Regions from separate parts of the Streptomyces xingningensis genome, predicted to be linked through region 1. Evidence: riboswitches for the same ligand, from Rfam matches in the RefSeq annotation. Region 1 holds a riboswitch; the other holds the start of a gene.
What was found. A riboswitch is a leader RNA that binds a small molecule or an ion and turns the genes downstream of it on or off. The one in region 1 is predicted to bind thiamine pyrophosphate.
Positions count from the first base shown of each region.

Region 2: it holds a riboswitch for thiamine pyrophosphate, as region 1 does, so the genes downstream of both, thiO (glycine oxidase ThiO) here and ABCR83_RS10400 (thiamine ABC transporter substrate-binding protein) in region 1, are expected to answer to the same signal.

Region 1 covers NZ_JBDJPF010000014.1:69,507-73,418, reverse strand. The annotation lists gene ABCR83_RS10405 (ABC transporter permease) at 1-861, opposite strand, end outside; gene ABCR83_RS10400 (thiamine ABC transporter substrate-binding protein) at 900-1,979, opposite strand; TPP riboswitch at 1,975-2,080, opposite strand; gene rlmN (dual-specificity RNA methyltransferase RlmN) at 2,112-3,218, opposite strand; gene ABCR83_RS10390 (deaminase) at 3,824-3,912, opposite strand, start outside.
Region 2 covers NZ_JBDJPF010000002.1:5,485-9,396, reverse strand. The annotation lists gene thiE (thiamine phosphate synthase) at 1-219, opposite strand, end outside; gene ABCR83_RS01240 (Rv2175c family DNA-binding protein) at 295-660, opposite strand; gene ABCR83_RS01235 (NAD(P)/FAD-dependent oxidoreductase) at 740-2,017, opposite strand; TPP riboswitch at 2,169-2,281, shown strand; gene thiO (glycine oxidase ThiO) at 2,279-3,502, shown strand; gene thiS (sulfur carrier protein ThiS) at 3,499-3,720, shown strand; gene ABCR83_RS01220 (thiazole synthase) at 3,730-3,912, shown strand, end outside.

The DNA.
Region 1 (3,912 bases):
CAGCGCGACCATGGCCAGCACCGACCAGAGCAGCGCCCACTGCGCCGGGCCCTGCGGGCGGCGGGAGGTGTGCGCGGCGTCGACCAGCCGCAGCGTGGACTCACGGCGCCGCACGGTCCACGCATGCACCCCGAGGAGCGCGGCCACCGCCGCGAACTGCACCAGCGTGAGCACCGCGGCCGTGGGCAGGTCGAGCAGCTGCGCGGTCTGCTGGTAGATCTCCACCTCCAGGGTGGCGTAGCGCGGGCCGCCGAGGATCTGGATGACGCCGAAGGAGGTGAAGGTGAACAGGAAGACCATCAGGGCGGCGGCGGCCACCGCGGGGGCCAGCGCGGGCAGCGTCACCCGGCGCCAGGCGGCGAACCTTCCGGCGCCCAGCACCCGGGCGGCCTCCTCCTGGCGTGGGTCGAGCTGCGCCCACAGGCCGCCGACGGTCCGTACCACCACGGCGTAGTTGAAGAAGACATGGGCGAGCAGGATCGCCCAGACCGTGGTGTCCAGCCGCACGCCCAGCGTCTCGTCCAGCAGTCCGCCGCGTCCCAGCAGTGCCAGGAAGGCCGAGCCGACGACGACGGTCGGCAGCACGAACGGGACGGTGACCACCGCCCGCAACAGCCGCTTGCCGGGGAAGTCGAAGCGTGCGAAGACATAGGCGCCGGGGAGCGCGAGGGCGAGCGTCAGCGCGGTGGAGGCGGCCGCCTGCCAGGTGGTGAACCACAGGACGTCCCCGATGCGCGGATCGGTGACCACCTCACCGATCCGGCCGAGCTGCCACCGCCCGTCCGCCTTGAGCCCCCGCGAGACGATCGCGGCGACCGGGTAGGCGAAGAAGACCGCGAAGAAGGCGAGCGGCACGGCCATCAGGCCGAGCCGCACCGCCGTCTTCCGGCCGTCCCGCGTCACTTGAGGACGAGCGAGGACCATGCCTTGACCCACTGGTCACGGTTCTCGGCGATCTTCTCCGGGGCCAGTGTCCAGGGGTTCGCGACCTTTGCGCCGTACCTGGTGAACACCTCGGGCAGCCGGGCGTCCCGGGCGGCCGGCTTGACGAACATCTGCAGCGGCATGTCCTCCTGGAACTTCTTGCCCAGCAGGAAGTCGATCAGCGCCTGGCCGCCCTTGGTGTTCTTGGCGCCCTTCAGCAGCCCGGCGAACTCGGTCTGCCGGAAGCAGGTCCCGGTCGCGACGCCGGTCGGCGCCTGGGTGGGCTGCTGCTTCAGGCCGAGCACCTCGGCGGGCGGGCTGGAGGCGTAGGAGACCACCAGCGGCTTGTCGCCCTTGGCCTTCTTCCCGGCCGCGGAGCCGGAGAAGCGGTCGTTGTAGGCCTGCTCCCAGCCGTCGACGACCTCCACCCCATTGGACTTGAGCTTCTTCCAGTAGTCCGGCCAGCCCGCGTCGCCGTACTTGGCGATGGTGGCGAGCTGGAAGGCCAGGCCCGGGGAGGAGGTGGCGGAGTTCTCGGTGACCAGGAGGTTCTTGTACTCCGGCCGGACCAGGTCGTCGAAGGTCTGCGGCGGGGCCAGCTTGTGGTCCGCGAAATAGGCGCGGTCGTAGTTGACGCAGATGTCGCCGGTGTCGATGGGCGTCACCCGGTGCTCGGCGGCATCGAGTTGGAGGTCCTTGGGGACCCGGTCCAGGCCCTTGGCCTGGTACGGCGTGAAGAGGCCGTGGTCGAGCGCCCGGGAGAGCAGGGTGTTGTCGACGCCGAAGAACACATCGCCCTGCGGGTGGCTCTTGGAGAGGATCGCCTGGTTGACGGCCCGGCCCGCGTCACCGCTCTTGAGCACCTTCACGGTGTAGCCGGTCTCCTCGGTGAACTCCTTGAGCACCCCGTCCGAGGCCACGAAGGAGTCGTGCGAGACAAGGGTGACGGTCTTGCCGCCGTCGGATTCGCCGGAGCTCCCGCAGGCGGCGAGCACCGGCAGGCCCAGCGCGGCGACGACGGCCGCGCCCAGGGCACGCCGGAGATTGGTGTTCATGGTCGAGCTGACTCCCTACGCCGGTGCTAACCGGATCAGGTCCGAGGGTCTGCGGGCCGTTCCGCACTCTCAGCGCTGTATGCGCTCCCCTGTCGGATTGTTCATTTGTACGAGTGATGCAGCTGGACAGTATCAGCGCTCGGTGGCGGCCAGCTGTCCGCAGGCCCCGTCGATCTCCTGGCCGCGGGTGTCCCGTACGGTCACGGGCACGCCGTGCGCGGCGATCGCCGCGACGAACGCCCGCTCGTCCTCGGGCCGGGAGGCCGTCCACTTGGATCCCGGAGTGGGATTGAGCGGGATGAGATTGACGTGCACCCGCCTGCTCTTGAGGAGGCGGCCGAGCAGGTCACCGCGCCACGCCTGATCGTTGATGTCGCGGATCAGGGCGTACTCGATGGAGATCCGGCGGCCGGACTTCTCCGCGTACTCCCAGGCGGCGTCCAGGACTTCGCGGACCTTCCAACGGGTGTTGACCGGGACCAGGGTGTCGCGCAGCTCGTCGTCCGGCGCGTGCAGCGAGACCGCCAGACGGCACTTGAAACCCTCGTCCGCGAAGCGGTGCATCGCGGGGACGAGGCCCACCGTGGAGACCGTGATGCCGCGCTGGGAGATCCCGAGGCCGTCCGGCTCGGGGTCGGTGAGCCGGCGGATGGCGCCCACCACCCGCTGGTAGTTGGCGAGCGGCTCGCCCATGCCCATGAAGACGATGTTGGACAGCCGCGCGGTCCCTCCCGGCACCTCGCCGTCGCGCAGGGCGCGCATGCCGTCGACGATCTGGTGCACGATCTCGGCCGTCGAGAGGTTGCGGTCCAGGCCTGCCTGGCCGGTGGCGCAGAACGGGCAGTTCATGCCGCAGCCCGCCTGTGAGCTGATGCACATGGTGACCCGGTCCGGGTAGCGCATCAGGACGGACTCGACCAGCTTGCCGTCGTGCAGCCGCCAGAGGGTCTTGCGGGTGGTGTCGTCGTCGCACGAGACGTGCCGCACCACGCTCATCAGCTCGGGCAGCAGCTCACCGGCGAGCTTCGCACGGGCCGCGGCCGGGATGTCGGTCCAGGCCGCCGGGTCGTGCGCATAGCGGGCGAAGTAGTGCTGGGACAGCTGCTTGGCCCGGAACGGCTTCTCGCCTATCGCGGCCACCGCCTCACGGCGCTCGGCGGGGCTGAGATCGGCAAGGTGTCGCGGGGGCTTCTTGGCTCCGCGGGGGGCGACAAAAGTGAGTTCTCCGGGCTTAGGCATGGTCCATCCAGTGTCGCAGATCGCTCTGTGTGACCTGGGCCTGCTGCGGGGCGGGACCGTCGTTGGCGGTCGTCATTGGTCGCCCTTGGCCCTCCTCGGACGGCCCACAGGCGGCCCAGGGAGGGCCCGTGGGGGCCGCTATCACTAGCAGCCCGACCCGCTATCGATAGCGGCCCCCACACCGCTTGACCAGGCTGCTAGCGGATAGCGACCCGGCTGGGGAAGTCCCGAAAACCGGCCCGTCGACGCCGTCTGCCCCTTCAACCCGAGTCGCTATCGGCGGGCCCAGCACTCTGCGCGGCCGTGGCGGCCCCAGGAGCGAAGAACGAGAAGGCCGGCCTTCGTCCGACGCCCCTGGGGCGCCCATCGTGCGCTCAGCCACACCCCTCACACGATCGGTGAGGGGCGGAGGGTCACCACCAGCTGTTGCGCCCCCGACGAAGGCGGCCCTGTACTCAGGTCGGACAGGTGGGACACTGGAGAATCTCGCTGTCCCACCTGTTTGTGCAGGTCAGGGCCCTAACCGGACAGTCGGACAGCTGGGACACCATACGTGGGCAGTCGCGCGAAGAACGAGATCAGAACCGAGACCGCCCGCGCGCCCCTCAACCCAGCAAGTGGGCGTTAACCGCACGAGCTTGGTCGGCCAGGTCGGGGAGTTCCACAACGCTCACTCCGGCTGCCGTGAGGGACT
Region 2 (3,912 bases), on a different contig from region 1:
CGCGAGCAGCCGGTTGTGGCGGCGGGCCGCGGCGGCGAAGACGGCGAGGTGCTCCAGCTCCTCCCCCGCCTCCAGGCCCTTGTCGCGGAGCTGCACGATGTCCACTCCGGCGGCGAGCACCGCGTCCAGGAACTCCGGCAGGTCGCCCTGGCGCTTGCGCGCGTCGGTGCACAGGTACAGCCGGGCGTCGGCGAGCGGCGGGCGCGCGGTGGCGGACATCGGGTTTCCCCCCGGGTCGGCGGTGTGCGGCCCGGACAGCCGGGCCGCACACCGCACATGGTTGCTAGGGACGGGTCAGACGGCGAGCGCCTGGGCGCGGCGCTTCACCTCCGTGCCGCGATTCTCGCGCAGCGCCTGAGCGGGGGTGCCGGGCAGGGTCGGGTCCTCGGTGAACAGCCACTCCAGCATCTCCGCGTCGGTGAAGCCGTCGTCCTTGAGGAGGGTCAGGGTCCCGGTCAGGCCCTTGACGACCTTGTTGTCCTTGATGAACTCGGCCGGCACCTGGAGCGCCTTGTTCTCACCACGGCGCACGGCGATCAGCTGGCCCTCCTTGACCAGCTGCCGCACGCGCGTCACCTCCACGTCGAGCATCTCGGCGATGTCGGGAAGGGTGAGCCAGGCGGGGACGAGTCCATCGATCTTTGCGTCAATCTCGGTCACGAGGACAAGCCTGCCATCCGGGACTGACAGCCGGTAGCCGGGTTGACCCTGCCGGGTGCGAACCCCTGGCGGGGCGGCCTCAGGAGGTGGCCGCCTTCAGCGGAACCGACGCGTCCGCCGCCTTGGCCCGGTCGATGGCGGCACCCCGCTCGATGAGCTTGCGCCCCTGCGCCAGGTCCCGGGGGCGTCCCACCGCCAGCAGCGCGACCAGGACGCCCGCCCGCAGCCAGCACACCGTCCAGGCGGTACCGGCCGGATCGCCGCGCCAGACCAGCTCGTCGGCGTCCGAGTGGTGTCCCGCGTACTGGACGAAGCGGCCGAACTGCTCCGACCAGAAGTACGGCACCGGGTCGTACACCGGCCCCTCGGCCGGACCGTGGACGATGTTGGCCGCGACCGTCCGCGGGCCCTGCAGGGCGTTGTCCCAGTGGTGCACCAGCAGCCGCTCGCCGTACCGGGCGGAGGGGAAGGACGCGCAGTCGCCGACCGCGTAGACGTCCGGCAGCGAGGCGCGCAGCCGGTTGTCGGTGACCACCGAACGGTCCGCCGCGAGCTCGATGCCCGAGCCGGCCAGCCAGCCGGTCGCGGGCCGGGCGCCGATGCCGACCACCACCACATCGGCGGGCAGCCGCCGGCCGTCGGCCAGCAGGACCGCGCCCGCCTCGATGGCGGCCACCCGGGCGCCGGTGAGCAGCCGGGCGCCGCTGCTCGCGTACCAGTCCGCCATGTGGGCGGCGACCTCGGCCGGCAGGGCACCCGCCAGCGGCCGGTCCGCGGCCTCCACGACGGTCACCTCGCACCCCGCCTCGCGGGCGGCGGTGGCGAACTCCGCGCCGATCCAGCCGGCTCCCACCGCGACCACCTCGCGCCGCTCGGTCAGCAGCGGGCGCAGCCGTTCCGCGTCGTCCAGGGTGCGCAGCAGGTGGACGCCGGGCGCGCCTTCGCTGCCGGGCAGTTCGACAGGTTCCGCGCCGGTGGCGACGACCAGCACGTCATACGGCACGGTGCCGCGCACCGTGTCCAGCTCGTGGTCGGCGGCGCGCAGGCCGGTGACCTCACGGCCGAGCTGCAGTTCGATGCCGAGGGAGGCGAAGTCGACCTCAAAGGCGGAACCTTCTGCCTTGCCGAGCAGCACGGCCTTGGACAGCGGGGGCCGGTCGTAGGGCTGGTGGGGCTCGGCGCCCAGCAGGGTGACCGCCCCCTGCCAGCCCTGTTCGCGCAGGGCGACGGCGGTCTGCACCCCGGCCATGCCGGCGCCGACGATGACGACGCGGCCGTGCGCCGCGGCGCTGCTCGTGTCCCGGCCCTCCCAGGCCTCGGAGGCAGAGCCACTGGGGGTGTTCGTCTGCTCACTCACCCGATCACTGTATGGCGGCGGCCGAGGTCTTTCGGAGCACCGGGTGACGAGACCTCCGACACAGCTGACACAACGTCATGACGGTTGGCCGCCGTCGGCGGACCCGCCGCCTTCCGGCCGGTCCGCGGGCCGTACTAGGGTGGCCGCTGCAACAAGCACTCGCGGGAGCCCGGACGGACCGGGCTGAGAGGGAGGCTGGACGGCCTCCGACCGTACGAACCTGATCCGGGTCATGCCGGCGAAGGGAGGGGCTGGATGCCCATGCATGCTTCTGATCCGCCTGCCGATCCACTTTCCGATCCACGGGATTCCACCGGCTCGTCGGGGACGTATGACGTCCTGGTCATCGGCGGCGGGGTCATCGGCCTGGTCACGGCCTGGCGCGCGGCCCAGCGCGGGCTGCGCACCGCGGTCGCCGACCCGGCGCCCGGCAGCGGCGCCACGCGGGTCGCGGCGGGGATGCTGGCCGCCGTCACCGAGCTGCACCACGGCGAGCAGGCGCTGCTCGCCCTCAACCTGGCCTCCGCGCGGCGCTATCCGGAGTTCACCGCCGAGCTGGAGGAGGCCGGCGGACAGGACACCGGCTATCGCGCGTGCGGCACGCTGGCCGTCGCGCTGGACGCCGACGACCGGGCCCAGCTGCGCGAACTGCACGCCCTCCAGCTGCGGTCCGGGCTGGACGCGCAGTGGCTGACGGGGCGTGAGTGCCGTCGGCTGGAGCCGATGCTGGCACCCGGAGTGCACGGCGGGCTGCGGGTCGACGGCGACCACCAGACCGATCCCCGGCGGCTGGCGAGGGCCCTGCTGGCCGCCTGCGAGCGGGCCGGGGTGGCCTTCCACCGCTCGGCGGCGGTGCGCGCCCTGCTGTCCGGCGGCCGGGCCGCGGGCGCGGAGCTCGCCGACGGCAGGCTGCTCCGGTCCGGCCAGACGGTGCTGGCGGCGGGCAGCTTCAGCGGGCGGCTCGCGGGCCTGCCCGAGGAGGTCCTGCCGCCGGTGCGCCCGGTCAAGGGGCAGCTGCTGCGGCTGCGGGTGCCCGGCGGGTACCGGCCGTTCCTGTCCCGGACGGTACGGGCGGTGGTGCGCGGCGGCCCGGTCTATCTGGTGCCGCGCGAGAACGGTGAGCTGGTGGTCGGCGCGACCACCGAGGAGCTGGGCTGGGACACCACCGTCACCGCGGGCGGCGTCTATGAGCTGCTGCGCGACGCGCATGAGCTGGTGCCGGGCATCACCGAGCTGCCGCTGGTGGAGACCCTGGCCGGGCTGCGCCCGGGCTCTCCGGACAACGCCCCGCTGCTCGGCCCGACCGCCCTGCCGGGCCTGCACCTGGCCACCGGTCACCACCGCAACGGCGTGCTGCTCGCCCCGCTGACCGGGGATGTGCTCGCCGAGGTGCTGACCACCGGACGGCTGCCGGAGGCGGCCCGTCCGTTCTCCCCGCTGCGCTTCGCGCCCGCCCGCCCCGCACTCCAGGAGCAGTCCGCATGACCGGCACCGTGCAGGTATCCGTCAATGGTGAGCACCGGACCGTCCCCGGCGGGACGACCCTGGACGGCCTGCTGGCCGCGCTCACCGGGCCCGTCGGCGGCCGCGGCGGGGTGGCCGCCGCCGTCAACGAGACCGTCGTACCGCGCGCCCAGTGGCCGTCCACGGCGCTCGGCGACGGCGACCGGATCGAGGTTCTCACCGCGGTGCAGGGAGGCTGATCAGCTCAGATGGCAGACGATTTGCTCACCATCGCGGACACCGTCTTCACCTCCCGGCTGATCCTGGGGACGGGCGGGGCGCCCAGCCTGGAGGTGCTGGAGCGGGCGCTGCTGGCCTCGGGCACCGAGCTGACCACGGTGGCGATGCGCCGGCTGGACTCGAGTGTGCGGGGTTCGGTGCTGTCCGTACTG